One region of the Pseudarthrobacter sp. NIBRBAC000502770 genome, then DNA from elsewhere that is predicted to be linked to it. Evidence: riboswitches for the same ligand, from Rfam matches in the RefSeq annotation. Region 1 holds a riboswitch; each other region holds the start of a gene.
The links. A riboswitch is a leader RNA that binds a small molecule or an ion and turns the genes downstream of it on or off. The one in region 1 is predicted to bind thiamine pyrophosphate.
Positions count from the first base shown of each region.

Region 2: it holds a riboswitch for thiamine pyrophosphate, as region 1 does, so the genes downstream of both, thiC (phosphomethylpyrimidine synthase ThiC) here and NIBR502770_RS16470 (ECF transporter S component) in region 1, are expected to answer to the same signal.
Region 3: it holds a riboswitch for thiamine pyrophosphate, as region 1 does, so the genes downstream of both, thiO (glycine oxidase ThiO) here and NIBR502770_RS16470 (ECF transporter S component) in region 1, are expected to answer to the same signal.
Region 4: it holds a riboswitch for thiamine pyrophosphate, as region 1 does, so the genes downstream of both, thiD (bifunctional hydroxymethylpyrimidine kinase/phosphomethylpyrimidine kinase) here and NIBR502770_RS16470 (ECF transporter S component) in region 1, are expected to answer to the same signal.

Region 1 covers NZ_CP041198.1:3,437,629-3,445,065, reverse strand. Annotated here, with positions in the region: gene NIBR502770_RS16480 (dihydrodipicolinate synthase family protein) at 1-816, shown strand, start outside; gene NIBR502770_RS16475 (MFS transporter) at 933-2,330, shown strand; TPP riboswitch at 2,560-2,700, shown strand; gene NIBR502770_RS16470 (ECF transporter S component) at 2,768-3,391, shown strand; gene NIBR502770_RS16465 (ABC transporter ATP-binding protein) at 3,391-4,935, shown strand; gene NIBR502770_RS16460 (energy-coupling factor transporter transmembrane protein EcfT) at 4,932-5,732, shown strand; gene NIBR502770_RS16455 (UDP-N-acetylglucosamine 1-carboxyvinyltransferase) at 5,849-7,372, shown strand.
Region 2 covers NZ_CP041198.1:1,959,234-1,966,670, reverse strand. Annotated here, with positions in the region: gene ffh (signal recognition particle protein) at 1-622, shown strand, start outside; gene NIBR502770_RS09475 (alpha/beta fold hydrolase) at 725-1,459, shown strand; gene thiC (phosphomethylpyrimidine synthase ThiC) at 1,456-3,282, opposite strand; TPP riboswitch at 3,278-3,385, opposite strand; gene NIBR502770_RS09465 (amidohydrolase family protein) at 3,463-4,545, shown strand; gene NIBR502770_RS09460 (VOC family protein) at 4,648-5,523, shown strand; gene NIBR502770_RS09455 (hypothetical protein) at 5,666-6,112, shown strand; gene rpsP (30S ribosomal protein S16) at 6,331-6,753, shown strand; gene NIBR502770_RS09445 (RNA-binding protein) at 6,755-6,997, shown strand; gene rimM (ribosome maturation factor RimM) at 7,112-7,437, shown strand, end outside.
Region 3 covers NZ_CP041198.1:2,336,246-2,343,682, reverse strand. Annotated here, with positions in the region: gene NIBR502770_RS11180 (site-specific DNA-methyltransferase) at 1-651, opposite strand, end outside; gene NIBR502770_RS11175 (DEAD/DEAH box helicase) at 660-2,354, opposite strand; partial or broken gene NIBR502770_RS11170 (RNB domain-containing ribonuclease) at 2,645-4,122, opposite strand; gene thiE (thiamine phosphate synthase) at 4,162-4,902, opposite strand; TPP riboswitch at 4,930-5,048, shown strand; gene thiO (glycine oxidase ThiO) at 5,041-6,336, shown strand; gene thiS (sulfur carrier protein ThiS) at 6,333-6,569, shown strand; gene NIBR502770_RS11150 (thiazole synthase) at 6,574-7,389, shown strand.
Region 4 covers NZ_CP041198.1:1,870,523-1,877,959, forward strand. Annotated here, with positions in the region: gene proB (glutamate 5-kinase) at 1-915, opposite strand, end outside; gene obgE (GTPase ObgE) at 920-2,509, opposite strand; gene rpmA (50S ribosomal protein L27) at 2,627-2,890, opposite strand; gene rplU (50S ribosomal protein L21) at 2,952-3,260, opposite strand; gene thiD (bifunctional hydroxymethylpyrimidine kinase/phosphomethylpyrimidine kinase) at 3,522-5,042, opposite strand; TPP riboswitch at 5,050-5,147, opposite strand; gene NIBR502770_RS09030 (Rne/Rng family ribonuclease) at 5,307-7,437, opposite strand, start outside.

The sequences.
Region 1 (7,437 bases):
AAGAGCCTCGTCGTCCTGGGACATGCCGGCGAAGGTACGTTCCTCACAGAAGAGGAGCAGCTGGACGTTATTCGCGCCTTCGTGGCGTCCACCGACGGCCGTGTACCGGTCGTGGCGGGTATTACGAAGGAGGGCAACAAGACCGCAGCACTCGAAGCCAGGAAGGCCGTCGAAGCCGGCGCGTCAGCTGGTCTTGTCTACCCCTCGCACGGGTGGCTGCGCTTCGGATACCAGAAGGGCGCACCGCAGTCGCGTTACAAGGAGATCTATGAAGAGTCCGGCCTGCCGCTGATCCTGTTCCAGTACCCCGACAACACCAAAGCGAGCTACGACCTCGAAACCCAGTTGGAGATCGCCGGCCAGGAGGGCGTCTTTGCCACGAAGAACGGTGTCCGGAACATGCGCCGCTGGTACACCGAAATCCCCGCGCTGCGCGCCGCGTACCCCGAATTGCAGGTGCTTTCCTGTCATGACGAGTACCTGCTGCCGACAATGTTCGATGTCGACGGGCTGCTCGTCGGCTACGGCAACATCGCCCCCGAACTGCTCGTCGAACTCATCGAAGCCGGCAAGGCGCAGGACTACCCGCGTGCCCATGCCATTCATGAGCGGCTGCTGCCGGTGACCAGGAACGTCTACCACCGCGGGTCCCACATGGAGGGCACCGTCGCCCTGAAGTGGGGCCTCGTTAACCGCGGCATCCTGGACCACGCCACAGTGCGCACTCCGCTCCTGCCACTGCCCGAGGGCGCAGATGCCGAGATTGCGGAAGCCTTCGCCGCCGCCAACATCGGCAAGGTCACCGTCAACGCCTGATCCACGGATCTTGAGGATGGCGGGAGCAACTCCCGCCATCCTCCCCTAGGCTTTAGCCATCTCCACTCTCGGTCAATGAGGACCCCAGCATCAGTGCTGGAGAAGGAGGACTCGCAATGCGCGAGCCGAACAACACCACAACCATGGCTGGCGGCCCCAGCGCCGCCAGGATCAACTCAGAGCTTGTAGCCCGACTCGAACGGCTCCCGCTCACCCGACGGCTGACCCTGATTCGCGTTGTCATCGGGTCGGCCACGTTCTTCGACGCGTACACCGTCCTGGCCATCGCCTTCGCGATGCCCCAATTGTCCTCCGAATGGCACCTCACCGCCGGGGAAATTGGAATGATCCTCTCCGCCGGCTACGTCGGCCAGATCTTCGGATCCCTCTTCTTTGGCCAACTCGCCGAAAGAATCGGCCGCCTTCCGGTCCTGCTCTTTACGATCCTGCTCTTCGTCTCCATGGACATCGCATGCCTTTTCGCGTGGGGCGCCACGTCCATGATCATCTTCCGATTTATCCAAGGCATCGGCACCGGCGGTGAAGTGCCGGTCGCCAGTGCCTATATCAACGAATTCGTGGGCGCCAAGAAGCGCGGCCGCTTCTTCCTCCTCTACGAGGTGATCTTCCCCGTCGGCCTGATGTTCGCAGGCATCGCCGGATACTTCCTGGTCCCGGTGGTGGGCTGGAAGGCCATGTTCATCGTTGGCATCGTCCCGGCCCTTCTCACCATCCCGATGCGTTGGCTGATGCCCGAATCACCGCGCTGGCTCGCCTCCCGGGGCCACGTCCACAAAGCCGAAACCGTCGTTGCCATGCTCGAAAAGGAAGCGGTCGCGGCAGGGCACACCCTTTCTGAGCCCGTGGTGCGTCCTGTTGACCCGAAAGCCACGGCCCGCACTGATTGGCGCGAACTGTTCTCCGGGATCTACAAGAAGCGCACCTTCATGATCTGGATGCTCTGGATCTGCGTCTACATGGTCAACAACGGCCTGGTCACCTGGCTGCCGACGCTCTACAAGCAAACATTCAACCTGCCCCTGCAAACCAGCCTCGCGTACGGCTGGGTCACCTCCGCCGCCGGCGTCGTGGCATCGGTCCTCTGCGCTCTCCTGATCGACCGCGTCGGCCGCAAACGCTGGTACACCGTCGCGTTCCTGACCGCGACCGTCCCGCTTGTCATCCTCACCGCGCTCGGCGCCGTATCCGCGACCCAGGTGGTGGTGTTCGCCAGCATCGCGTACGCCATCCTGCAGACCGTCTCCTTCTCGCTCTACCTCTACTCCGCCGAGCTCTACCCCACCCGGCTCCGCGCCATCGGCACTGGATTCGGCAGCGCCTGGCTCCGGGCAGGCTCCGCTATCGGACCCATCCTGGTCGGTTGGATCGTCGACAACTACGGCATCAGCCTCGTCTTCACGGTGTTCGCAGCCGTAGCCCTCGTCGGCGGCCTCGTCACCATCTTCTTCGCCATCGAAACCAAGGGCAGGGTCCTCGAAGAGCTCTCTCCCTGAGAACCTCCAAGCCGCCTGCCAGCGGCAGCGGCTCGAACCTTCCTGGGTCCGTGCCGCTGCCATTGGCAGTTAAGGCCGCTTTCCGGCCGGGGCGCGGCGCATCCGGGACCGGGGCCGGTCATATCCGGGTGATTGGCGCCGGCAGCCCGCAATCCAGCCCGGCCAGGTGTAAACTTGACCACGCCCAACCGGGCACAACAACAAGCGTTACCCACACCAAAAGCAACACTAAAAACGACAGGGGAGCGCCGCCGTCGGACAACCTGGCATTAGCCGGGCACCGCAGGTGGGCGCTGAGAGTGCGGACAGCCGCAGACCCTCGAACCTGATCCGGTTAGTACCGGCGCAAGGGAGTCGAGTTCTCAAAGTGTCGCGGTTCCACGGCCACAGGCCGCCGGCCGGGTCCACTTTCCCCTCCTGTTTCCCAGGAGGACCACATGAGTACTGCAGCAATCAAGAAGACCACCAGCAAGTCCTGGCGCGTCGTGGACATCGTCGTCGCCGCGCTGGTGGCCATCGCGGGCGGCGTTATTTTCTGGGCATGGGACCAGGGTGCCGCCGCCCTGTCCGCCCCCATGAACGCAGCCTACCCACCCCTGACCGGCCTGCTCGCCGGGGGCTGGATGATTCCCGGCGTGCTGGGAATGCTGATCATCCGCAAGCCCGGGGCCGCCCTGTTCTGCGAGACCGTCGCCGCCACCGGCGAACTGCTGATGGGTTCCCAGTACGGCGCCTCGGTCCTGTTCTCCGGTTTCATCCAGGGCCTGGGCGCGGAAATCATCTTCGCAATCTTCGTCTACCGCAAGTTCAACCTGCCCGTGTCCCTGCTGGCAGGCGCCGCGGCCGGATTCTTCTGCGGCCTGAACGATTCGTTTGCACCGTGGGGCTGGAACATCGCCTACTCCGGCGCCGACAAGCTGGCCTACATTGTCCTCACCACCATTTCCGGGGCCATCCTTGCGGGTGCCCTGGCCTGGGTTGCCACCCGCGGCCTGGCACGCACCGGGGTGCTGAGCTCCTTCGCGTCCCGCAAGGCCGCAACGGAGCCCGTCTTCTCCTGATGGCACCCTCCCAGGACTCCGGCGCGGTCCGCCCCGCCGCCGTCACCGCCCGTGGCTGGGGCTGGCGGCATGCCGGCAGGGCCAAACCCGCCGTCCACGGCCTTGACCTGGACATCGCCCCCGGGGAGCGGGTGCTCCTGCTCGGCCCCTCCGGCGCAGGGAAGTCCACGCTGCTGCACGCGCTGGCCGGCGTCCTGGGAGACATCGACGACGACGGCGAATCAGGCGACGCCGACGAGTCCGGTTCGCTCCGGGTGGACGGAGCCGCGCCCCGCGCCCAGCGCGGCCGCGCCGGCCTGATGCAGCAGGACCCCGAAACGCAGGTGGTCCTCTCCCGGGTGGGGGACGACGTCGCCTTCGGCGCCGAAAACCTCGCGGTGCCCCGCGCCGCGATCTGGCCCCGGGTGCACGCGGCGCTTGCCGACGTCGGACTCTCCCACCTCCCGCTGGACCACCCGACGTCGGCCCTGTCCGGCGGGCAAAAGCAGCGCCTGGCGCTGGCGGGCATCCTGGCGATGCGTCCCGGCCTGATCCTGCTGGACGAACCCACCGCCAACCTCGACCCGGACGGCGTCCTGGAGGTCCGCGACGCCGTGGCCCGCTGCCTGGACAAGACCGGGGCCACCCTTGTGGTGGTGGAGCACCGGGTTTCCGTCTGGAAGGACCTGGTGGACCGGATCATTGTCCTGCAGCCGGGCTCGGCCTCGGATCCCGCCGTGCTCCTGGACGGCCCGCCGGACCGTGTGCTCAGTGAGGCGAGGACCATGCTGGCCGCTGCCGGCGTGTGGGTGCCCGGGTATGTGCCCGCGACCCGTCCCCGCGCCGCCGTCCCGGCCGCGGGAACGGGGAACCTGTTGTTGGCCGCTGAGCAGCTTGCCGTGTCCCGCGGACGCGCCCGCCGGCAGGGCTTTCGGAAGATTTCGCCGGTGCCGGTCCAGGAGGACGTGGCTGCACAGGTCCGCGCCGGGCAGGCCCTGGCCATCACCGGTCCCAACGGTGCCGGCAAGTCAACCTTCGCCCTGACCCTGGCCGGTCTGCTGGAGCCCGTGGCGGGGAAGGTTTCAGCCACGCTGGACCTCAGCCGCGGCGCCGGCATCGACCCCTACAAGTGGAAGGCCCAGCAGCTGATCTCGCGGGTGGGCACGGTGTTCCAGGAGCCGGAACACCAGTTCGTCACCGGGAAGGTACTGGACGAACTGCAGTTCGGCCCGCGGCACCTGGGGCACGGCGCGGACAGGGTGGACGAACTGCTGGAGCGCCTGCGGCTCACCCAGCTGGTGGACGCCAACCCCTACACGCTCTCCGGCGGGGAAAAGCGGCGCCTCTCCGTGGCCACCGTCCTTGCCGCCAGCCCCCAGGTGCTGATCCTGGACGAGCCCACGTTCGGGCAGGATGCCAATACCTGGGCCGAACTCGCATCATTCCTGTCCGAGCTTCTGGATGCGGGTACGGCGGTGGTTTCCGTGACCCATGACGCGGAGTTCACCTCGGCCCTGGGCGGGACGGAACTGCGGATGGCTGCCGCGGAGGCGGTGGCACCATGAGGCAGGAACTCACCTTGAGCGGCAACCATGCACTCCTGGCCCGCGCCAACCCGCTCAGCAAGTTCGCGGCGGTCCTGCTCATCACGGCGGTCCTGGCCTTGTCCATCGACTGGGTGTCCGCCTCAGTGGCCCTCGCCTTCGAACTGATGCTGTTCCCCCTTGCCGGGCTCACCGTGTCCCTGCTGTGGCAGCGCGGATGGCCGCTGATCCTCGCCGCAGCCATCGGAGGCTGGAGTACCGCCATCCTGGCGCCGGACAGCGGCAGGATCCTGCTCGACGTCGGCATCTGGAGCATGAGCGAAGGTTCCCTCCAGTTGGGCATCGGCTTCCTCCTGCGCGGCTTTGCGATCGCCCTGCCCGCGGTGCTCCTGATGAGCTGCACCGACCCCACGGACCTGGCGGATGCACTGGCGCAAAAGGCCCGCCTGCCGCACCGGTTCGTCCTGGGCACCCTCGCCGCGATGCGCCTGGTGGGGCTCATGGCAGAGGAGTGGCAGACCATCGGGATGGCGCGCCGTGCCCGGGGCGTGGGCGCCCGCGGCAGCCTCGTCCAGCGGGTGAAGGCGACGCTGGGCCAGAGCTTCGGACTGCTGGTCCAGGCCATCAGGCGGGCGTCGAGGCTCGCCGTGACCATGGAAGCGCGTGGGTTCGGCGGGGGCCGGCGGACGTGGGCCAGGGAATCCACCTTCAGCCCGCTGGACTCCTGGGTGGTTGCCGGCGGTGTGCTGGTGGCCGGACTGGCCCTGGTGGCGGCCGTCTCTGCCGGCACGTGGAACATGGTCTGGCTGGGCAGCTGACTCCCGCTGGAAGCTCTGTACGCGTTCCTATCGCATCGGGTGGGTAGCCTGGGGGTGGTGGCCTTCACCTGCTCCTCGAAAGGGGAGGGATAACTCATTTATGATATATTCGCGGTATGACCCAGAGAACCGCTGAACACGTTGCCGCCATGCTGAGGGACGCCCGGGGCGAGAAAGGGTGGACCCAGGGCCAGCTGGCCGCCGAACTCGGCACCAGCCAAAGTGCCGTGGCGCGGATGGAACAGGGCAAGCAGAACCTGAGCCTGAAAATGATCCAGCGGCTGGAAAACATCTTTGACCGCAGCATCGTGAACGTGGCCAAGCCGCGGATGACGCACCTGCGGGTGGAGGGCGGCCGCACCCTGTCCGGCGCCGTTGACGTCAACAGCAGCAAGAACGCCGGCGTGGCACTGCTGTGCGCCAGCCTGATCAACCGCGGCACCACCGTGCTGCGCCGCCTGGCCCGGATCGAGGAAGTCAACCGCATCGTCGAGGTGCTGACCAGCATCGGCGTCGAGTGCACGTGGCTCAATGACACGGACCTCCGCCTGCGCCGCCCCGCCGTCCTGGACCTGGACGCCATGGACGTGGACGCGGCACGCCGCACCCGCAGCGTCATCATGCTGCTGGGCCCCCTGCTGGATGAGTCCCGGGAGTACCGGCTGCCCTACGCCGGCGGCTGCGACCTGGGCACCCGGACCGTGGAGCCCCACATGCAGGCACTGCGCGAGTTCGACCTGTCAGTGGAGGCCACGGCCGGGTTCTACACCGTGCAGGCCCCGCCCGCGGATAGCCGGGACCGCTCCTTCGTCCTCACCGAACGGGGGGACACCGTTACCGAGAATGCGATCATGGCGGCGGCCCACCGGCCCGGAACAACCGTGATCCGCAACGCCAGCCCCAACTACATGGTGCAGGACCTCTGCTTTTACCTGCAGATGCTCGGGGTGGCCATCGAGGGCGTGGGAACCACCACCCTGCGGATCACCGGCAGGCCCGTGATCGACGCCGAGATCGAGTATTTCCCGTCCGAGGACCCCATCGAGGCCATGAGCCTGATTACGGCCGGCATCGTCACCAACTCCGAGGTCACGGTCCGCCGGGTCCCCATCGAGTTCATGGAAATCGAACTGGCCACGCTGGGCCAGATGGGCCAGAAGCTCGAAATATCCGGCGAATACATGGCCCGCAACGGCCGCACCCGGCTGGTGGACGTCACCACCAAGCCCTCCGAGCTGCGTGCCCCCGAGGACAAGATCCACCCCATGCCGTTCCCCGGGCTGAACATCGACAACCTGCCCTTCTTCGCCGTCATTGCAGCGAACGCCCATGGCCAGACCATGATCCACGACTGGGTTTACGAGAACCGGGCCATCTACCTGACGGAGCTGAACCGGCTCGGCGCACAGGTGCAGCTGCTGGACCCGCACCGGATCTACGTCAACGGCCCCACGAAGTGGCGCGCCGCCGAGGTGGGCTGCCCGCCGGCGCTCCGCCCGGCCGCCTGCCTGCTGCTGGCCATGCTGGCCGCGCGGGGCGTGTCCGAGCTGCGGAACATCTATGTGATCGAGCGGGGCTACGAGGACCTGGCGGAGCGGCTGAACACCATCGGCGCCAAGGTGGAGTACTTCCAGGACTAGGCATTCATCCTTCGTCATGAAGGGAGGCGCCCCTGTGAATGCCCGGCGGGCGCGGCAGAATATTC
Region 2 (7,437 bases), 1.5 Mb from region 1:
CAAGGACGAAGCTGCCCGGATGGCGAAGAAGTTCGCCGACCAGGAAGACTTCACCCTCGAGGACTTCCTGGCCCAGATGCAGCAGATCCGCAACATGGGCTCCATGAAGAAGATGCTCATGATGATGCCGGGCGCCCAGAACATCCGGCAGCAGCTGGAGCAGTTCGACGAGCGGGAAATCGACCGCGTCGAAGCGATCGTCCGGTCCATGACCCCGCACGAGCGGCTTGCGCCCAAGATCATCAACGGCTCGCGTAGGGCCCGTATTGCCCGTGGTTCCGGCGTACATGTGTCGGAGGTCAACGGCCTGCTGGAGCGCTTCGCCCAGGCCCAAAAGATGATGAAGAAGATGGCCCAGGGCGGCATGCCGGGGATGCCAGGGATGCCCGGCCTTCCCGGAGCCGGGGGCGGCGCGCGGAAGAACGCAAAGAACGCACCCAAGAAGAAGGCAAAATCCGGCAACCCCGCCAAGGCCGCACAGGAGCGCAAGGACGCGGAAGCCCGCCGTGCCAACGCCGCCAAGGCGCTCCCCACCGGCGCTGCGTTCGGCCAGCAGGGCGGCGACTTCGACCCGTCCTCGCTGAACCTCCCCAAGGGCTTCGACAAGTTCCTGGGCAAGTAGGAGTTTCCAGCATCAGGAAGCGCCAGGTGCCGTTTTGACCGCTCAAGACGACACCTGGCGCTTTTTCGTGGGGATGTCGGCAGCGTGGAATAGGGTTGGGACATGTTCAAGCAGAGGGTAGTTTTCGTGCACGGCGCCGGAAGTTTCGGTGCCGCCGCATGGCCGCGCCAGCACGGCATGGCGCTGTCCTATGACGCCCTGTTCCTCCGCCGGCACGGCTACGATGCCGCCGCGGAGCCGGTGGATTCGTCGTTCACGGAAGATACCGCGATCATCCTGCGGTCCCTGGGCGACGACGGCCGTGGCGCTGCCGGCGGACACGTCGTTGCGCACGCCCAGGGGGCAATCGCCGCCATGATGGCCGCCGTCGAACGCCCGGACCTGGTCTTTTCCCTGACGCTGGTGGAGCCCGCCTGCCTGTCCCTGACGGCGGAACTGCCGGCCACGGCCGCCCACATCCGCCTGATGCAGCCACTGTTCGACGTCCGCCACCAGCTCAGCGATGACGACTTCCAGCGCGAGTTTGTCCGCCGGATCTACGCCACCGACCTGCAGCAGCCTGCCACCACCGAGGAGAAGCGGTCCGCGCGGCGGCTGCGGCTCCAGGAGCCTTCCTGGGAAGCGCCGTTGCATATTGTTCCCGGCGTCCCCACCTTGGTCCTGACTGGTGGCTGGGAGCCGCTGTACGAGGAAATTGCCGGGTACCTCCGGGAGACCGGCGCCCTGCACCGCGTTGCCGCGGGAGGGCACCGGCCCCAGGACTCCCGGGACGGGGACCGGGCCATCCGCCAGTTCATCAGCGGGGTCGGCAGGAGCCAGCCAGCCCGGGCGTCCTAGCCGTCAGCGGGGACCCGCAGCTCCGGCAGGTAGACCTTGCCGCCGGCTGCCAGGAACTCCTCGTTCTTCCCCCGCATGCCGGAGGCCAGGTCCGCCAGCGCCGCCTGCGTGTCCGCTGAGCCATATTCGTCCCGGATGTCCTGGCTGATCCGCATGGAGCAGAACTTCGGACCGCACATGGAGCAAAAGTGCGCCGTCTTGGCCGGTTCGGCCGGTAGCGTCTCATCGTGGAACGACTCCGCGGTCACGGGGTCCAGGGACAGCGCGAACTGGTCCCGCCAGCGGAATTCGAATCTCGCCTTGGACAGGGCGTCATCGCGCTCATGCGCCCCGGGGTGGCCCTTGGCCAGGTCCGCGGCGTGCGCTGCGATCTTGTACGTGATCACGCCCGTTTTCACGTCGTCCTTGTTGGGCAGGCCCAGGTGTTCCTTCGGCGTGACGTAGCAGAGCATGGCTGTGCCGTACCGGGCGATCTCGGTGGCGCCAATGGCCGAGGTGATGTGGTCATACCCGGGCGCCACATCCGTCACCAGGGGCCCCAGGGTATAGAAGGGCGCACCCTTGCACAGCTCCTGCTGCCGCTCCACGTTCTCGCGGACCAGGTGGAAGGGAACGTGGCCCGGCCCCTCCACCATCACCTGCACGTCGTACTCCCAGGCCCGCTGCGTCAGTTCGGCGAGGGTGTCCAGCTCAGCGAACTGCGCGGCGTCGTTGGCGTCCGCCGTCGAACCGGGGCGGAGGCCGTCGCCCAGCGAGAAGGCGACGTCGTATTTGGCGAAGATTTCGCACAGCTCGTCGAAGTGCGTGTACAGGAAGTTCTCCTGGTGGTGGGCCAGGCACCAGCCCGCCATGATGGAGCCGCCCCGCGAGACAATGCCGGTGACGCGGTTGGCGGTGAGCGGGACATAGCGGAGCAGCACGCCCGCGTGGATGGTCATGTAGTCCACACCCTGTTCGCACTGTTCGATCACGGTGTCCCGGAAGATTTCCCAGGTCAGGGCGTTGGCCTCACCGTTGACCTTTTCCAAGGCCTGGTAGATGGGGACGGTTCCAATGGGCACCGGGGAGTTGCGGATGATCCACTCCCGCGTGGTGTGGATGTCATCGCCGGTGGACAAGTCCATGACGGTGTCCGCGCCCCACTGGGTTGCCCACTGCAGCTTGTCCACTTCCTCGGCGATCGAACTCGTCACGGCCGAGTTGCCGATGTTCGCGTTGATCTTCACCAGGAAGGCCTTGCCGATGATCATGGGCTCGGATTCCGGATGGTTGATGTTGTTGGGAATGATGGCGCGGCCGGCAGCCACTTCGCTGCGCACCAATTCCACATCGCAGTTCTCGCGCAGCGCCACGAACCGCATTTCCTGCGTGATGACGCCCTGCCGGGCATAGTGCATCTGCGTCACCGTCCGGCCGTCGACGGCGCGGCGGGGCACGGGCTGCGCGCCCTTCCACTCCGCGGAGGCGGCGCCGCGGCGGACGGCCGAGCGGCCGTCGTCCAGCAGGTTGCGTTCCCTGCCGCTGTAGGCCTCGGTGTCTCCGCGCGCCACGATCCACTCCGCGCGGAAAGGGTCCAGGCCGCGGACGGGGTCGCTTCCCGGCCCCGCCGTCCGGTACGTCCGGAACGGTGCGTTCGGCTGGCCGTTGGGGGACGGCTCAAGGGCAATTTCCGTCACCGGTACCCGGATCCCGGACGCCTCATCCCCGAGGTAGGCGAGGGAATGCGACTTCAACGACTGGGTTTCCGGCGGCATGGACGCGCCGCCGGGCACCCTGTCAGACGGCTGGAGGGCAGGGTTCAACTGGGTGTTTTGCGTACTCAAGGGAATACTCACTTCCTTCGCCGGCATTACCCGGACAGGTTCAACGGTCGCAGGCTGCGTCAGCCCGATCTCAGCCCCTGCAAGGGCACCCGTGTGGTCAGGAACGAAGCTACCACAGGCGCCTGGAGCGGCCTTGTCATAATTGCGGTGCTAGCCTGGCCGGGCATCGAAAGGAGCCCCATGGCAGGCATCATCAACTTCCCCGGCCCCGTCCTGACCGCACCGGACACGGTGCGGCACGGGCTCTGGTCCGTGGACGGCAGGCTTACGTTCAGCCGGCCGGCGGCTGCTCCGGACCGGGTTTTGGATGGCTGGGTGCTGCCGGGCTTCGTGGACGCCCACTGCCACATTGGGCTTGGGGCCACTGGTCCGGTCGAGCCCGCGGCGGCCAGGGACCAGGCGGAGGCGGACCTTAGCGCGGGAACCCTGCTGGTCCGGGACGCGGGCTCGCCGGCAGATACCCGCTGGATGCAGGGCGGAGTGGACTTCCCGGTGCTGATCCGGGCCGGGCGCCATATTGCCCGGACGCGCCGCTACCTGCGGGGCTTCGCCGAGGAAGTGGAACCCGAGGGCCTCGTGGAGGCCGTCCGGAAGCAGGCGCGCGACGGCGACGGCTGGGTCAAGCTCGTGGGGGACTGGATTGACCGGAGCGCCGGCGACCTGTCGCCGTCCTTTCCTGCCGCCGTCGTACGCGATGCCGTCCAGGCGGCACACGACGAAGGTGCCCGGGTAACAGCGCACTGCTTCGCTGAAGACACCCTGGACCAGGTGCTGGACGCGGGCATCGACTGCGTCGAGCACGCTACCGGGCTCCTTCCCCGCCACGTGCCCCGGTTCGTGGAGCAGGGCGTACCGATCGTGCCCACGCTCATCAATATCGCCACCTTCCCCGACATTGCTGCGCAGGCGGAGCCCAAGTTCCCGCGTTATGCCGCCCACATGCGCGTCCTCTGGGAAGGCAGGATGGAGCGGGTGGCGCAAGCCCATGCCGCGGGTGTACGCATCTTTGCCGGTACCGATGCCGGCAGCGTGATACGGCACGGCAGGATCACGGACGAAATCCTCGCCCTGCACGGCGCCGGCCTGCCCATGGAGGCGGCCCTGGACGCCGCCTGCTGGGCAGCCCGTGCGTGGCTGGGAGCGGACGGGATGGAGGAGGGTGCCCGCGCCGACGTCGTTGTATGCCGGGAAGACCCGCGGGCGGCACCGGAGACCATTACGGCCCTGGAGCACGTGGTGCTGGGCGGGCGGATTATTCGCTGACGAAAAACGGCTCACGGAGGACTTGGAATAAATTGAAGCTTCAAGTAATTTTAATGTGTGAGAGGCCGCCAATGGGACGGCCGCCAATGCTAGGAGCCTTCAATGACCGGATCAGCCAGCAGCCAGGATCTTCTTCCTGCCGACCTCGCCATGGGCACCGTGATGCTCAAGGTGGGCGACATGAAGGTCATGACCGACTACTACCAGCGCGCACTCGGCCTTGAGGTGGTCGCCGAACAGGACGGCGGGCTCTACCTTGGCCGCCTGGGCCGGCCGTTGGTCCACCTTGCGCCGGCTCCCGGACTGCACCTTCCCGGCAGGGGAGAGGCGGGCCTGTTCCATACCGCGCTCCTTTTCGAGGACCAGGCTTCCCTCGCCGCCACCGTCGCCACTGCCGCACAGTACGAGCCGCGGGCCTTCACCGGCAGCGCCGACCACCTGGTCAGCGAAGCCTTCTACTTCACCGACCCCGAGGGCAACGGCATCGAACTGTACTGGGACCGTCCCCGCAGCAACTGGTCCTGGAACGGGACGGACGTGGTGATGGACAGCCTGGCGCTCCCGCCGCAGCGCTACCTCGAGCAGTACCTCACCGAAGAGTCCCTGGAGGGACAGCGGCAAACGGCCGCCGGCGTGGGACACGTCCACCTCCAGGTTGGCGATGTGCAGACCGCCCGGGATTTCTACGTGGGCACTCTGGGGTTCGAAAAGACCGCAGGCTGGCACGGGCAGGCACTGTTCGTTTCCGCAGGCCGCTACCACCACCACATGGCCATGAACGTCTGGAACAGCCGCGGCGCCGGTCCGCGCAAGGACACCCTTGGGCTTGGCGAGGTGCTCATCGAGGTTCCGTCCGGGGACGACGTCGGAGCGCTGACCGACCGCCTCAAGGTTGCCGGGGTGCCGGCCCACCACACCGGCTCGGAGCTTCGGTTCGAGGATCCGTGGCGCAACCGTATCCGCGTCGCCGTCCGCTGACCGCTGCGGCCTCCTGCGCCACTCCGCGGGAGGCTGGTCCGGCGTGCGGGGGCGGCCCCGCAGCTACTAGGCTGATTCCGTACGGCCGGGCGGCAGGAAGTGTCCGGCGCGCAGTTCCGCCAACGGAAGAAGGACACGAGCCATGGGCTTCACCGAGATCTTTGTCGCCACCCATGACGCCGCGCTGAAACATGCCGGCCTCCTTGATGAAGGCCGCAGCGCCTCCGCGGGGGACACTGCTGCGGTGCGGATTGAGGGAATCAGCGATTTTGAACTGGAACAGCTTGGCGATCTTGCCGGGACGGCCGTCCATGCCGGCGGAGCCGACTACGAGCTGACGATGGTGGATGTCGCCAGCGACTCCCTCCTCGCCGTTCCGCCGGCCATGGTCCGCGCCCTGGCGGACCTTCTTACTTACGAAACCGAAGGCGAGGGCAACGTCCTGGACGACGTCGCCGAACAGTGGGCCGCCCAGGAGGACATGCCGTTCGGGGCCGCCCAGGCGCGGACGTATGTGCAGCAGCTCGCGGCGCTTGCTGCCGGAATCAATGATTCCGAGCGGACTGGACTCTACGTCTGGTCCGCCTGACCCTCCCGGCCGCGCCCGGAAAACCTTCCCGCAGCGTCACCGGCGGCTACGCCAAGTCGAAATAACGGCGTTCATCTGGCACAATAAACAGGTACTCGATCTGCGTGGCCCCTCTCTCCGCGTCCGGATCCTGTCCTTCGAGCCCGCAAGTACGGCCCGCCCCACGGGTGCAGAAAGCCGGGTTCACCCCTTTTTCTGAAACAGGAGTGACCACAAAAGTGGCCGTAAAGATTCGCCTTAAGCGCTTCGGCAAGATGCGCGCCCCGTACTACCGCATCGTCGTTGCGGACTCACGCACCAAGCGTGATGGCCGCGCCATCGAGGAGATCGGCAAGTACCACCCCACCGAAGAGCCCTCGTTCATCGAGGTTAACTCCGAGCGTGCCCAGTACTGGCTGTCCGTCGGCGCCCAGCCGTCCGAGCAGGTTGCCGCGATCCTGAAGATCACCGGTGACTGGCAGAAGTTCAAGGGCCTGCCGGGCCAGGAAGGCACCCTCAAGACCAAGGTCGCGAAGGAAGCTTTCGTTGCTCCGGAGAAGGGCTCGGTCATCATCCCGGAAGCCATCACCAAGAAGGCCTCCAAGTCTGACGCTGCCGAGGCCCCGGCCGACGCCGAAGCTGAGACCACCGAGGCTGAGTAGATTGCTGGCAGAAGCGCTGGAGCACCTGGTCCGCGGGATCGTTGATTCCCCGGACGACGTCAAGGTCAGTTCAAAGAGCAACCGCCGCGGGGACACCCTCGAGGTGCGCGTTCACCAGGACGACCTCGGACGGGTGATCGGCCGCCAGGGCCGCACGGCACGCGCACTGCGCACCGTGGTGGCAGCACTGGCCGGCGGCGAACCGGTAAGGGTCGACGTCGTCGACACCGACCGCCGCCGCTGAGCGCTCGGCACTATCCAGTTTGCTCCGGCCCCTTCACCACCAGGTGGAGGGGCCGGAGTTCTTTCCCAGCACAAAGCTTTACCAGCACCACCACAACCCGGAACAGAGGAACAGATGCAGCTTCAGGTGGCACGGATTGGCAAGCCGCACGGCATTCGCGGGGAGGTCACCGTCCAGGTGCTTACGGACGCCCCGGAAGACAGGTTTGTCCCCGGAACGGAGTTCGTGGTGGAGCCTTCAGCGTCCGGCCCGCTGACTGTGAGCAGCGCGCGCTGGAACAAGGACATCCTGCTGCTCGGTTTTGAGGAAGTGGCGGACCGCAACCAAGCCGAGACGCTCCGCGGCGCCAAGCTCTTCATCGAAACCGAAGAGCTGGACGAGGACGACGACGAAGGCTGGTATGAGCACGAACTGGTCGGCCTGGAAGCCCGGGTCGAGTC
Region 3 (7,437 bases), 1.1 Mb from region 1:
GTAGCCGGTCTTTTCCTTGCCGGTGGGCGAGACGATGGTGTGCCACCAGACGTCGGTGGGCAGCTTTCCCAGTTCGCGTTTGGCTGGAGTTACCAGGCCGGGCGCCATGTACGGTTCGCGGTCCACCTCGGCGCTGTCGAAGTGGTACTTCGCGGGGTTCTTGACGTACACCAGGATGTTGTCATGCTTGGTGGGCCACCGGTTCTTGGCCCGGGCTCCGTAGTCATACGCCCAGATGATTTCGTTCAGGAAGCACTCCCTGCCGAAGATGGCGTCCAGCATCACCTTGGCATAGTGCACCTCGCGGTAGTCCAGGTGCAGGTACAGGGTGCCGTCGTCGGCCAGCAGCCGCCACGCCTCCACCAGCCGGGGTTCCAGGAAGGACCAGTAGTCGCTGAACGCGTCATCGTAGCGGTGCAGGGCGCCCTTGATCGTGTCGTAGGAGCGGCCCTTGAAGCCCACCCGGTCCCCGCTGCCGCCGGCGTTAACCACCATCCGGGTTTCCTGGCGCTGCTGCGGCCGGCCCGTGTTGAAGGGCGGATCCACGTAGATCAGCGTGAAGGCGCCGTCCGGCAGTGTGGGGAGGTACGCCGCGTTGTCCGCGTGCACCACCAGGCTGCCGCCGTCCGGCGCCCAAACAGTGTCACTCATCAGGGCGGTTAGGCCTCGGAGGCGCCGGGGCGGCTGCTGTTGTCCGCGCCGGCCACCACTTCGCCGTTGCGGCGGCGGGTGCGCGTGCGGGTGCGGCGGGCGCGGTTCGGCTTTTCGCCGTCGGCTGCGGGTGCGGCGGCCTCGCCGGCAGGCGTGGCCTCCGGAGTCGAGGTACGACGACGGCGCTCGCCTGAGCGTCCAGCGGAGTCACTGCTCCGGCCGCCTTCGCGGCTGCCGCCCTTGCCGGCGTCGGCCTTTCCACGGGCCCGTCCGTCCCGGTCGCGTGACCGGCCGGCGTCGCGGCTGCTGCGGCTGTTCTTCTTGCCGGTTTCGCCGAGGTCTTCGAGTACTTCGGCGTCAACCCCGGCCAGAGTGCGCTTGTCGCGGGGCAGGCGGCCCTTGGTGCCCTCGGGGATGTCAAGATCGGTGAACAGGTGCGGCGAGGACGAATAGGTTTCCACGGGTTCGGGAACATTCAGGCCCAGGGCCTTGTTGATCAGGGCCCAGCGGGGAACGTCGTCCCAGTCAACAAAGGTCACGGCCGTGCCCTTGTTGCCGGCGCGGCCGGTGCGGCCCACCCGGTGCAGGTAGATCTTCTCGTCTTCCACGCACTGGTAGTTGATCACGTGGGTGACGTCATCGACGTCGATGCCGCGGGCAGCCACGTCCGTGGCCACCAGGACATCGACCTTGTTGTTGCGGAACGCGCGCAGCGCCTGCTCGCGGGCTCCCTGGCCCAGGTCGCCGTGGATGGCGGCGGCAGCGAACCCGCGGTCCACCAGTTCCTCGGCAACCTTGGCAGCGGTGCGCTTGGTCTTGGTGAAGATGATGGTCCGTCCGCGGCCACGGGCCTGCAGGATGCGTGCCACCACTTCGGCCTTGTCCATGCTGTGTGCCCGGTAAATGAGCTGGCGGATGTCCCGCTTGGTCAGGCCCTCATCCTCCGGATCGGCTGCCCGGATGTGGGTGGGCTGGGTCATGTAGCGGCGCGCCATGGCGATGACCGGGCCGGGCATGGTGGCCGAGAACAGGAGCGTCTGGCGGACTGCGGGCGTGCCGGCGATGAGGGTCTCAACGTCCGGCAGGAAGCCGAGGTCCAGCATTTCGTCGGCTTCGTCGAGGACCACGAGCTTCACGTTCTTCAGGCTCAGGTGCTTCTGCTTATAGAGGTCGATCAGTCGTCCGGGGGTGCCCACCACTACCTCGACACCCTGCTTGAGGGCGTCGACCTGGGGCTCGTACGCGCGGCCACCATAAATAGTGGTGATTCTTGCATTGCGTTTGCGGGACGCCGTCTGAAGGTCGCTGGCCACCTGCACGGCAAGCTCGCGGGTCGGAACGATCACCAGCGCCTGCGGGGCTCCGGGGACGGCCAGCGTGGCGTATCCGGGATCGTCCTGGCCCATGACGCGCTGCAGGGCGGGAATGCCGAACCCGAGGGTCTTGCCGGTGCCGGTCTTGGCCTGTCCGATGATGTCATGCCCGGCCAGGGCCACCGGCAGGGTCATGGCCTGGATGGGGAACGGGTGGGTGATGCCGGCATCAGCCAGCGATTCGACGATGTCGGCGCGGACGTTGTAGTCGGCGAAGGACTTCTCCGCGATCTCGTGCGGCTTTTCGTCCGAGACGATGGTTTCTTCCGGCTCGATGGTTTCCGTGCCGGACTCATCGCTCAGAAGCTGGTGGGTATGCAATTCACTCACAGGGGAGTTTCCTTATTCATTTAGGCAATGGCGCTGCCTGCTCAACGGGCCGGCCAGGGCTGGCCGTTCCGGAGCACGCTCAGGCGCGCAAGCGATTCCAGTGGAAGCCGATCGCGGGCTATCTAATGCTGGCACTGGTGACCAACGGGTACTTCTCAAGATCGCGTAGGGGCGGGCTTGTTGGTTTCAAATCAAGGAAATCAACGACCGGGCATCCAGTTCTACCCCTCCAGTCTAGCCGTAAGGGCACAAAAACACGGTTTCGGACCGCCTGGGGGGCCGCCTGCCGTTCAGGAAACGAGCTCGAAGTGGATCTGCCGGGTGGTGATATCGGAGGAAACCAGCCGTACCCGGACCTTGGTGCCGGACTCCAGCTCCCCGGCGCACCGAGCGGTCACCGCCGGTTCGGCAATCTGGATAACCCCGAACTGCCGTTCCCATTTCCATTCTTGCCATTCCCGTTGCCGTTCCCGTTCTGCGGCTTGGATCCGGAGATGACGATCGCATCGAATTCCTGCCCGATGTGGTTCAGCAGCAGTGCCGCTTCCACGGTATCCAGGGCCAGGCGCTCCATCCTTGACGCCAGCTGGTCCGATCCCGCCATGATGCCCGGAAGCAGGGGCAGGGCTTCGCGCGCCCAGCCGGGAACATCGCCGCCGTTGCTCAGGGCCTCGCAGATGACCAGCACGAACCGGTCCACCAGGCGGCGCAGCGGCGCCGTGGTGTGGGCGTAGGCGGCGCCGATGGCGGACTGGATACCGTCTTCGGGGACCGTCCCGTCAAAGGCGGTGTAGGACGCGCCGCGGAACAGCATCCCGGCCGAATGCATGATGGCCAGCTGGCGCGGGTCGGTGGGATCGAGCGACCGCAGGTATTCGCCGTAGCTGACCTGCCCGTCCCACGGCCTGCCCAGCACTTCGGTCTGCAGCCGGAAGTGCCGCAGCGACCGCTCGTCAGGTGCGGGCATGGTGCGCAGGATGCCCACCTTGCCCTCAAGCATGAGCTGCGCGGCTGCCATTCCGGTCATCAACGAAATCTGCGCGTTCCAGTCCTCGACGGGAAGCTGCGGGACGGCGTCAATCCGGTAGCCGCCGTCCGGCAGCTGGACGATTTCCTGCTCGGGCATGTTCAGGCTGGCGCCCTCCCGTGCCCGTTCCAGCGCCACGCGTTTCAGCCCCACCTCGCGGAGCAGCCGGAGGACGGGTGGGGCGGTCCCGGCGTCGAGGTCGGCCTGGGCACCTTTGTAGCTGAGCTTGTCGCGGCTGCGGACCCGCGCCCGCCGGACGCCGACGGTAATCACGGACGCTTCGCCGTCGAGCGTGAAGTCCCAGACGAAAGCCGAGCACTCCTGGCCGGGCAGCAGGCTGCCGGCCCCCTCGCTGATCACCTCCGGATGCAGCGGGATCCGGCCGTCCGGAGCGTAGAACGTCTGTCCGCGGCGCCGGGTCTCGGCGTCCAGCGGCCCGCCCGGTGCAACGAATGCGGGGACGTCGGCGATGGCATACATGACGCGGTAGCCGGTGCCGTCCGGTTCGATGAAGACTGCCTGGTCCAGGTCCGTGGAGGACGCCGGATCGATAGTCACGAACTCGACGGCGGTCAGGTCGTAGGACGGCAGCTTCAGCGCCGCGACGGCGGCCCGGGCGTCTTCCACCGCGTCGGCAGGATACGGCCCGGGCAGCTCAAGTTCGGTCCGCAGCAGGCCCAGCGCCTCTTCCAAGGCGTTCCTGTGGTCACGGACGTTAGGGGCCAACCGATGATGCGACACAAAATTCAGCGTAGCGCCAAGTCCCGGGATTAAGCAGTCTCAGCCGTCCAGCGCGCCGAGGAGCGAGGCAGCGGCTGCCGCGGGGTCGGCGGCCTCGGTGATGGCGCGGACCACCACGATCCGGCGTGCACCGGCCGCCACCACCTCGCGGACGTTTCCGTGGTCGATGCCGCCGATGGCAAACCACGGCACCGGATCCCCGGCCTGCCCGGAGGCATCGGCGGCGTACTTCACCAGTTCAGGCCCGACGGCGGCCCTGCCGGGTTTGGTGGGTGTGGCCCATACCGGCCCAACGCAGAAGTAGTCCAGCCCGGACGGGCCGCCGGTTGCAGCGAGGGCGGCGTCGACCTGGCCCGTGGTGTGGCTGGAGAGGCCGATGGCGGCGTTGCCGTTGACCAGCGTGCGCGCCGCAGCCAGCGGAAGGTCCTTTTGGCCGATGTGGAACACCGGTGCCCCGGACAGCACGGCAATATCGGCGCGGTCATTGACGGCCCACAGCCGGCCATGGCGTACCGCGGTCTCCTTCAACGCCGCCAGGAGGTCCAGTTCCTCGGCGGCCTCGATGGTCTTGTCCCGCAGCTGGATGATGTCCACGCCGCCGGCAAACGCGGCGTCCACAAACTCCGCGAAGTCGCCGTGCGCAGTGCGTGCATCGGTGCACAGGTACAGGCGGGCCGCCTTCAGGGCGTCGTTGTGGCCGGCGTTGGCAACTTCGGCTATGCCGGCCGGGGCTGCTGGAGCGTGGGGGCCTGCGGGCAGGGAGGAAGCGGACACATTCATGCCTGCAAGCCTAGTTCCTCTAAACTGGCCTGGTACTGCGGGAGCCCGCGGCAGCTGTCACAAAGCGCCGGGCTGAGAGGGCGTCAGAGCCGACCGCTTGACCTGATCCGGTTAATGCCGGCGTAGGGAAGGAACCGTATGAGCACCCCCGTTGACCATCGTGCCGGGCCGTCCAGTGCCCCCCGTTCCTCGGTCCGCGCGGACGTCGCCGTCATCGGCGGCGGAGTGGTGGGCCATGGCATCGCCTGGGAGGCGCAGCGCTCCGGCCGCTCCGTGGCCCTGATCGATGACGCGCCCGGAAGCGGCGCCAGCTGGGCCGCCGCAGGAATGCTGGCCCCCGTCAGCGAACTGCACTACCAGGAGGAGGACCTCCTGGAACTGATGCTTGACGCTTCCTCCCGCTGGCCCGGTTTCGCCGCAGCCATCGCAGGAGCCACCTCCGGTTCCGGATACCTGACGACGCCGACACTCGCCGTGGGTGCCGACGCCGCGGACCGCCGCGCGCTGATGGACCTCCGCGCCGTACAGCAGGCCAACGGACTTGCCGTGGAACCACTCACCGTACGGGACGCCCGCAAACGCGAGCCACTCCTCAGCCCCGCGATAGCCTGCGCCCTTGACACGCCTGCGGACCACCAGGTCGATCCCCGCCGCCTGCTGGCTGCCCTCCGGCAGGCCCTCGCCGGTGCCGTCCGCGGGAAGCCTGGCCTGGCGGTGGCAGGGGCAGTGGAAGGGTATGCCGTGCCGGACCGGGCCGGCGGCCTGCTGTGGGAGGGCGGAAGCGTCGTCGGCGCCAGCCTGGCTGGCGGCGGCACCGTCCTGGCAACGGAAACGATCGTGGCCAACGGGCTGCAGGCAGGGGACCTGGGCGGCCTGCCCGACGGCCTCGACCTGCCCCTGCGCCCCGTACACGGAGACATCCTCCGCCTCGCCGTTCCGCAGCACCTCCAGCCCCTTGTGACGTCCACGGTGCGCGGGCTGGTGCACGGTGTCCCCGTCTATATCGTTCCCCGGCAGGACGGGACCGTGGTCATCGGAGCCACCCAGCGCGAGGACGCGCTGTCCGATGCCGTCAGCGCCGGGGGCGTCTATCAGCTGCTGCGCGATGCCCAGGCGCTGGTGCCCGCCGTCGCCGAACTGGAGCTGCTGGAGTGCACCGCAAGGGCCCGGCCCGGAACCCCCGACAACGCGCCGCTGCTGGGCCGCGTTCCGGCGACCCCCGGATCTGCAGGCGACAAGGCCGGGCACGTCCCCGGACTCATCATCGCCACCGGGTTCTTCCGGCACGGGGTGCTGCTCACTCCCGCTGCCGCAGCCATCTGCGCCGGGTTGCTGGACGGGCATGCCGACCCGCGCTGGGCGCCCTTCAGTCCGGAGCGGTTCTCGCGTCCGGCCGCCGCCCGCACAAACCACCACACCAAGGAGACAGTGTGAACATCACCCTGAACGGAAACACCCACACGGTGGCGGACGGCACCTCCATCACCACGCTCGTCAGCCAGGTCACCGGACGCCCGCTGGCACCGAACGGCCAGGCGACCGACGGCGGGAAGCTGGGGGTCGCCGTCGCCCATAATGCCCAGGTGGTGCCGCGGAGCCAATGGTTCGCCACGGCGCTCGCCGAGGGCGACGACATTGAACTTGTCACAGCAGTACAGGGAGGCTGACACCATGACCGAAACAGGCACCATCAACCCGGCCGGGAATCCCGGGGCCGCCGACGGCCTGGTGATTGACGGCGTCGCCCTTGGATCCCGGCTGATCATGGGCACCGGCGGGGCACCCAGCCTGGACGGCCTGGGCGCTGCACTCCTGGCATCCGGCACCGCCCTGACCACCGTGGCCATGCGCCGGTACTCCACTGCGGAGACCGGCTCGTTGTTCCAGCTGTTAGTGGACCACGGGATCCGGGTGCTGCCCAACACCGCAGGCTGCTTCACGGCCAGGGATGCCGTCCTGACGGCGGAGCTTGCGCGGGAGGCCCTGGAGACCGACTGGGTGAAGCTGGAAGTTATTGCCGATGAGCAGACCCTGCTGCCCGATGCTGTCGAACTGGTGGAAGCCACGGAGCAGCTGGTTAACCGGGGGTTCAAGGTCTTCGCCTACACCAACGATGACCCCGTACTGGCGTTGCGGCTGGAGAACCTTGGCGCCACCGCCGTCATGCCGCTCGGAGCCCCGATTGGGACAGGCCTGGGAATCCTGAACCCGCACAATATCGAGCTCATCGTGTCCCGTGCCTCGGTGCCGGTGGTGCTGGACGCCGGCATTGGCACGGCATCGGACGCGGCGCTGGCCATGGAGCTGGGCTGCGACGCTGTGCTGCTGGCCACGGCGGTGACGCGGGCGCAGAACCCTGCACTCATGGGCGAGGCGTTCAAGCATGCAGTGCTCGCCGGCAGGATGGCCCGGGCAGCCGGGCGCATCCCGCGACGGGAGCATGCCTTGGCCTCGTCGGCGATGGAAGGCAGGGCGGAGTTCCTCTGAAACCCGGAACATACGCGTGTGGCCACCACCCTGCAGGGTGGTGGCCAC
Region 4 (7,437 bases), 1.6 Mb from region 1:
GGACGTGCGGTGGTGCCGCACAGCGCGGACTGCCCCCTCGTCCAGGACCAGCCGGCCCTGGACCGACGCAACGTGCGCCAGCCACAGGAGGCGGACCGGTTTGCGGGAGCCGTTGACGGCGAACCACGTGCCCACGTCCTCGCCGTTCAAGGCCGCTGCGGCATTGGGTGTGGACGTCACCAAGGCGTGGATTCCCGATCCTGCCGCCATGCCGGCGGCCTCCACTTTGGTCATCATGCCCCCGGTGCCCACGCCCGCCTTGCCCGCCTTGCCAATGGATACGCCCTCGAGGTCGTGGGCGCCGGTGACCAGCGGGATGCGCCTGGCACCCTGGGAAGGTGGGCCGTCATAGAGGGAGTCGACGTCGGACAGCAGCACGAGTGCGTCGGCGCGCACCAGGTGGGCCACCAGGGCGGCCAGCCGGTCGTTGTCGCCGAAGCGGATCTCATGGGTGGCCACGGTGTCGTTTTCGTTGACCACCGGGACTACCCCAAGGTTCAGCAGCCGGTCCATGGCGCGGAGGGCGTTGGTGTGCTGGCTGCGGCGCATCAGGTCCTCGGCGGTCAGCAGGACCTGGCTGACGGTGACCCCATGGGCACCGAAGGCCTGGGTGTACCGGGCCATCAGGAGCCCCTGGCCCACGCTGGCAGCGGCCTGCTGGGTGGCCAGGTCGCGGGGCCGTTTGGCCAGACCAAGCGGCGCCAGGCCTGCGGCGATGGCGCCCGAGGACACCAGGATGATCTCGGCGCCCGCATTGCGCTTGGCCGCCAGGGCGTCAGCGAGGGCGGTCAGTGATTCCTCCGAGATGCCGCCCTTGATGCTGGTCAGCGACGAGGAGCCTACCTTGACCACGATCCGGCGGGCCCCGGCCAGCGCGCTCCTGTCCCCCGCGGGCACGGCGGGTACTGCAGTCATGCCCCTAGAGGTCATCGTCCGCTTCCAGTCCGCTTTCCTTGACGGGCTGGGCGGCACGGCGGCCGCTGACGGACTCGGTCCAGATCCCGGCTTTCCGCTCTGCCTCGAGCTCCGCCCGGGCGGCAGCCTTGGCGTCGCGGCGCTCCTGCTGCTCTTCGCGCTTCTGGCTGCGGGTGGGGCGGTCGCCGATATCGGCGAACCGGACGTCGGTGCCGCGCGGCGACGCCAGGAGCTCAGCCCCTGCCATCATGGTGGGCTCCCAGTCGAACACCACGCCGTCGTCCTCGCCAATGACCACGGTGTCACCGGGCTTGGCGCCCTGCTTGAACAGTTCGGTTTCAACACCGAGCCGGGCGAGCCGGTCCGCCAGGTAGCCGATGGCCTCTTCGTTGGTGAAGTCGGTCTGCTTGACCCAGCGCACGGGCTTTTCGCCCAGGACGCGGAACAGCGGTTCCAGGTTCTTTTCCTCGCGGCGGATCTTGAACCCGGCTTCGTTGACTGCACGCGGCCGCAGCACCGCGGGCTGCACCTTGGGCGGTGCGGCAGCCACCGCATCCCGGGCTGCCTTGACGATCTCCGCCATGGCGAAACCGAGCTGGCGCAGGCCCTCATGGCTGGTGGCGGATACTTCGAACACACGGTAGCCGCGCGACTCGAGTTCCGGACGCACGAATTCCGCCATGTCCTTGCCGTCGGGCAGGTCCACCTTGTTCAGCGCGACCAGCCGTGGGCGGTGGTTCAGGGGAACCACTTCACCGTCCTGGCCGGCATAGCTCATGTCGACGGCGTACTTCTCCAGCTCACCCTCGATGATGGCGAGGTCCGTGAGCGGGTCCCGGTCCGATTCAAGGGTGCCGCAGTCCAGCACGTGGACCAGGGCCGCACAGCGCTCGACGTGGCGGAGGAAGTTGTGGCCCAGGCCCCGCCCCTCACTGGCGCCCTCGATGAGGCCGGGGACGTCGGCGATGGTGAAACGTACGTCGCCGGCCTGCACCACGCCGAGGTTGGGAACCAGGGTGGTGAACGGGTAGTCGGCGATCTTAGGCCGGGCGGCGGACATGGCTGCAATCAAGCTGGACTTGCCCGCTGACGGGAAGCCCACCAGCGCGATGTCGGCAATGCTCTTGAGTTCCAGGACGATGTCCCGGGAATCCCCCTCGATGCCGAGCAGCGCGAAGCCGGGGGCACGGCGCTTCTGTGAGGACAGGGCAGCGTTGCCGAGGCCGCCCAGGCCGCCGGCGGCTGCCACGAACTCGGCGCCTTCCCCCACGAGGTCGGCCAGGACTTCGCCGTCCTTGGTCTTGACCACCGTGCCGTCCGGAACGGGGAGGATCAGGGTCTCGCCGTTCTTGCCGCCGCGCCAGTCGCCCATGCCGGGACCGCCGTTGCTCGCGTGCCGGTGCGGTGCGTGGTGGTAGTCGAGGAGCGTAGTGGTCTGGTGGTCCACGCGCAGGATCACGTCGCCGCCGTTGCCGCCGTTCCCGCCGTCGGGACCGCCGAGTGGCTTGAACTTCTCGCGGTGGACGGAGACGCAACCATGGCCGCCGGTTCCGCCGGATACATGCAGTACTACCCGGTCTACAAAGCTGGCCACGTGGATCTCCTCAGGTGCTGTTTATGGGGCGCCCGGGGACGCCACATCGATTGTAATGCTGTTAAAAGAACAGTGGAGCGGACCCTCAGGCCCGCTCCACCGCTTCAGAACTGGTTGTTACTCTGCAGCTGCAGCAGCAACGATGTTGACTACGCGACGACCGCGGCGGGTGCCGAATTCAACGGCGCCCGGGGTCAGTGCGAACAGGGTGTCGTCACCGCCACGGCCAACGCCGGCGCCGGGGTGGAAGTGGGTGCCACGCTGGCGGACGATGATCTCGCCGGCGGAAACAACCTGGCCGCCGAAGCGCTTGACGCCGAGGTACTGAGCGTTGGAATCGCGACCGTTGCGAGTGGAGCTCGCGCCCTTTTTATGTGCCATCTGAAATGCCTGCCTCTAAATTCTGGGGAATCTGTTGAAATGCCTGAACAGTAACCGGTGGTTACTTGATGCCGGTGATCTTGACCTTGGTCAGTTCCTGGCGGTGACCCTGGCGCTTCTTGTAGCCGGTCTTGTTCTTGAACTTCTGGATGACAATCTTAGGACCACGCAGGTCCTGGAGGATTTCAGCCGTAACAGTTACCTTGGCCAGGTCAGCGGCGGCAGAGGTGACCTTGTCACCATCAACCAGGAGCAGTGCGGGCAGCTCAATGGTGCTGCCGGCTCCACCGGCGACGCGGTTCAGGGTAACGAAGTCTCCAACGGAAACCTTCTCTTGGCGGCCGCCTGCGCGGACAATCGCGTACACCACTTGGGAACTCACTTCTCTCGACGTTTATTACAAAATTTGCGTGCGGAACCGACTCAAAAAGCCAGGGTTCGCGCTGTGCCTCAACGCCGTGGGGTCATAACCCAAGTGTTGGCGTAAGCACCGAAGATCCAGAATACGCTAAATCCATCTACGGCCGCAAATGAGGCTGGTTCCGGCGGCCCGGGTGTGGTAGTAACCACACTCCGACAGGCAGCACCGCAACCATGGACTCCATCATAGCGGCGGCGCTGCCCGGAGGGTTCAGGAATGCAACCTCGGCGCGTCGAAGAATTCCACTTCCAGGCGGCAGGACTGCTTGAACGCAGTCACCATCGCCGCGCGTTCGTGGTCGGAGGCCCTCCGTCCTGCTGCGTCCACGATGGCGATGGCCCGGCGGGTGGCCTCGGCGAAGCCCTCGTCCGCGTAGGTCCGGAGCCAGGCTGCGTAGGCGTGGCCGCCCGGCTCTCCCGAGGCAAGGAACCTGGCGTGCAGCTTTTCCCCGACTTCGGCGTAAAGCCAGAAGCAGGGGAGGACGGCGGCGGCCAGGACGGCGTAGCTTCCCGACGCCGATGCTGCGGTGAGGTGGTCCACGTAGGCCTTGGTGACGGGGCCAAGTCCGCCCTGGGCGGGGCGGGTGCTGAGCCACGAGCGGTGCAGCTCCGACTCCACTTCCAGGCACTGCTGCGATGATCCGGCCCAGAACAGCTGCTCCCCTTCTGACGGGGCCAGGGCACTCGCCCGGGCAAGGACCCGGGAGTAGCCGTTCAGGTACAGGGCATCCTGCGCCAGGTAGTAGGCGAAGTCCTTCTCGGCCAGGTCCCCGGCGGCCAGGCCGTGGATGAAGTCCAGGGCGTAGATGTCCGCCAGGTCATGCTGGGCTTCCGTCCACAGCCGGGCAGCGAAAGCGCCTTCCGCGAGGGCCGGCCGCACATGGTGGAAATGGTGCACGGGTCCGTTTCCCCGGCCCACTTCAAGCTGCTCCGCCTTCTCAAGGGCGCCGGCCAGCCATGGCTTGACCGTTCGGAGCGATGCCTCCCAGTCGCCAAGGCGTGCCTGGACGGTGGCCATCGCGGAGGACAGGGAACAGCCGGTGCCGTGGCTGTTGCGCGTGTCGATGCGGTTTCCCTGCACCTCCACCACTTCCCCTGGCAGGAGGCCCGCCGTATTGACCAGCGCATCCGGGCAGTCCGCACCCGCCAGGTGCCCGCCCTTGACAAGGATGGTGGCGCCGGTGGCATCCGCCAGGCGCCTCCCCTGCTCCAGCGCTGCCGCCCAGCTGTCTGCTGGATCCGCGCCCACCAGCATGGCAAGCTCCGGCAGGTTGGGGGTAATGAGGTGGGCCAGGGGCAAGAGGTCCCGGAGGGCGGCCTCGGCGGACTCTGTCAGCAGCCGGTCGCCGCTGGTGGCCACCATCACCGGGTCCAGGACAACGACGGCGGGACGGACCTTCTCCAGCCAGTGCCGGACAGTGCGGATCACGGCCTCGTCCCCCAGCATGCCGATCTTGACGGCGTCAATGGAGATATCATCGCTGACCGCGTCCAGCTGCTGTGCCAGGAAGGCTGCGGGAGGAACGTGGACTGCCTGTACACCGCACGTGTTCTGCGCCGTCAGCGCCGTGATGGCAGCCATGCCGTAACCGCCGTGGGCGGAAATGCTTTTCAGGTCGGCCTGGATGCCTGCGCCCCCGGACGGGTCGGAGCCGGCGATGGACAGGACCCGCGGGACTTCCCGGCCGGTTGGCAGCCCGGTGCTGGTGGCGGAGGAAGCTGGCAGGGGCATGGAAAGGGTCGAAGACAAGAGACATCCCTTCGCCGGTACTAGCCGGACAGGTTCAACGGGTCTGGATCTCAGCCGGCCTGCTGCGCGGCACCCCGTGTCGGTTCCTACCCTAGCCCGTGTGCCGCACCCGGGAAAAAGGTGACAACGGCCGCCGCAAAAATGGGCCATCCCGCAACGGCAGGAATCCCCGCCCCGCACGGTACCCCCGGTAATCCGGGTGGACCGATGCGCAGGACGGGGATTCCTGGCTGGAAGCTCCTGTGCCTAGAGTTCCGAGGCAGGCACCCCGACGCCGAGGATGATGGGTTCCTCGGCCGCCTTCCGCGGTTCCGGCTGGTCCTTCGCGGGTTCGGGGGCCTTCGCTGCGTGCGAGTGCCCACCGGCATCAGCCTGGACGTTTTCATGGTGCTGGACGGCGGTCTCGTTGGCGGCACCCTGGGCACGGCTGGCGGCCCGGTGGCGCCGGGGCCGGCGCTGCCGGGACTGCTCCAGCGTGTGGTCCGAATAGTCCTTTTCAGGGGACGCCTCAGGAGCGGCACCGGCGCGGGCTCCCGCCGCCCCTGCCCCGGCCGGCTGCTCCGGTGCTGCCTCTTCTGCTGCCTGCAGAGCCTCTGCCTGATTGGCAGGCGCATCCCCCACAGGGGAAGCCGGCTGGCCCAGGTGTGCGAATGCTTCCGCAAGCCGGTCCAGCGTCAGGGCAGGCTTCGGATGCTGTTCCCCGGCGTGCTCCACGAACGGAAGCGGGACTTCCTCGCCGCCGAACGTGAGGACGGCTGCGGGACGTGCCGGGGCATCGGCGTCGTGCTTCTCCTCAACGGGTACCTGCGCGGGCTCCGCGGCCGGCACCTGCCGGGCAGCCGCTACCTCGTCGTCGTGCAGGTGGGCCGCATGGGCGGCAGCGGCGATGTTCGCCAGGGCAAGCCTGGTTGCCTCCGCCTTGGCGTGCCGCTCGGCGTCGGACGGGTCCGGCTGGACGGTGTGGACATGGACGGCAGGTGCCGGGGCAGCCTCGGGCTGCTGGCCGCCGCGTCCCCGCCGCCGCTTGCGTTCGGACCGGACACCGGGCTGGGCGTCGTTCCGCTGCGCTTCCGGGCGGGCCTCCGCACGGGTTTCGGGCCGGTTGTCGGTGCGCTGGACGTGGTGCTCGGCCGCCACCGTGTTGGCCCGGCGGTGCTCCACGGGATCGTCGTGGGTCACGACGCCCCGGCCGGCGCAGGCCTCGCACTGCTCGCCGAACACCTCCAGCAGGCCGGTGCCCATGCGCTTGCGCGTCATCTGGACCAGTCCGAGTGAGGTCACTTCGGCAACCTGGTGCTTGGTCCGGTCGCGGCCCAGGCACTCAACCAGGCGGCGCAGGACCAGGTCGCGGTTGGATTCGAGCACCATGTCGATGAAGTCGATCACGATGATGCCGCCGATGTCGCGCAGCCGCAGCTGGCGCACCACTTCCTCGGCCGCTTCGAGGTTGTTCTTGGTGACGGTTTCCTCGAGGTTGCCGCCGCTGCCGGTGAACTTGCCCGTGTTGACGTCCACCACGGTCATGGCCTCGGTGCGGTCGATCACCAGGGAGCCGCCGGAGGGCAGGAAGACCTTCCGTTCGAGGGCTTTGTGGATCTGTTCGTCGATTCGCCAGGCGGAGAAGATGTCCTGGTCCTTGGTCCACTTCTCGAGCCGGCCCACAAGGTCCGGCGCCACGTAGGTGACGTAGGCCTCGATGGTGTCCCAGGCCTCCTCGCCGGAAACGATGAGCTTGGAGAAGTCCTCGTTGAAGACGTCACGGACCACCTTGATGGTCAGGTCGGGTTCGCCGTAGAGGAGCTCGGGGGCCAGGATCTTGGTGGAGGTGGACTGGCTTTCGATGCCTTCCCACTGGGCGCGCAGCCGGTTGATGTCGTGCGTGAGCTCTTCCTCGGAAGCGCCCTCGGCGGCGGTGCGGACAATGACGCCGGCGTGCTCGGGAAGGCGGTCCTTGAGGATGCGCTTGAGCCGGTTGCGTTCGACGTCGGGCAGCTTCCGGGAGATGCCCGTCATGGAACCGCCGGGGACGTACACCAGGTAGCGGCCGGGCAGGGAGATCTGGCTGGTGAGGCGGGCACCCTTGTGGCCCACCGGGTCCTTGGTGACCTGGACCAGCACGGTGTCGCCGGACTTGAGCGCGTTCTCAATGCGGCGCTGCTTGCCCTCAAGGTTGACGGCTTCCCAGTTGACCTCGCCGGCGTACAGGACGGCGTTGCGGCCGCGCCCGATGTCCACGAACGCCGCTTCCATGGATGGCAGCACGTTCTGGACCTTGCCCAGGTACACGTTGCCGATCAACGAATCCTGCTGGGTCTTGGACACGAAGTGCTCTGCCAGGACGCCGTCTTCGAGGACGCCGATCTGGATTCTGTCATCG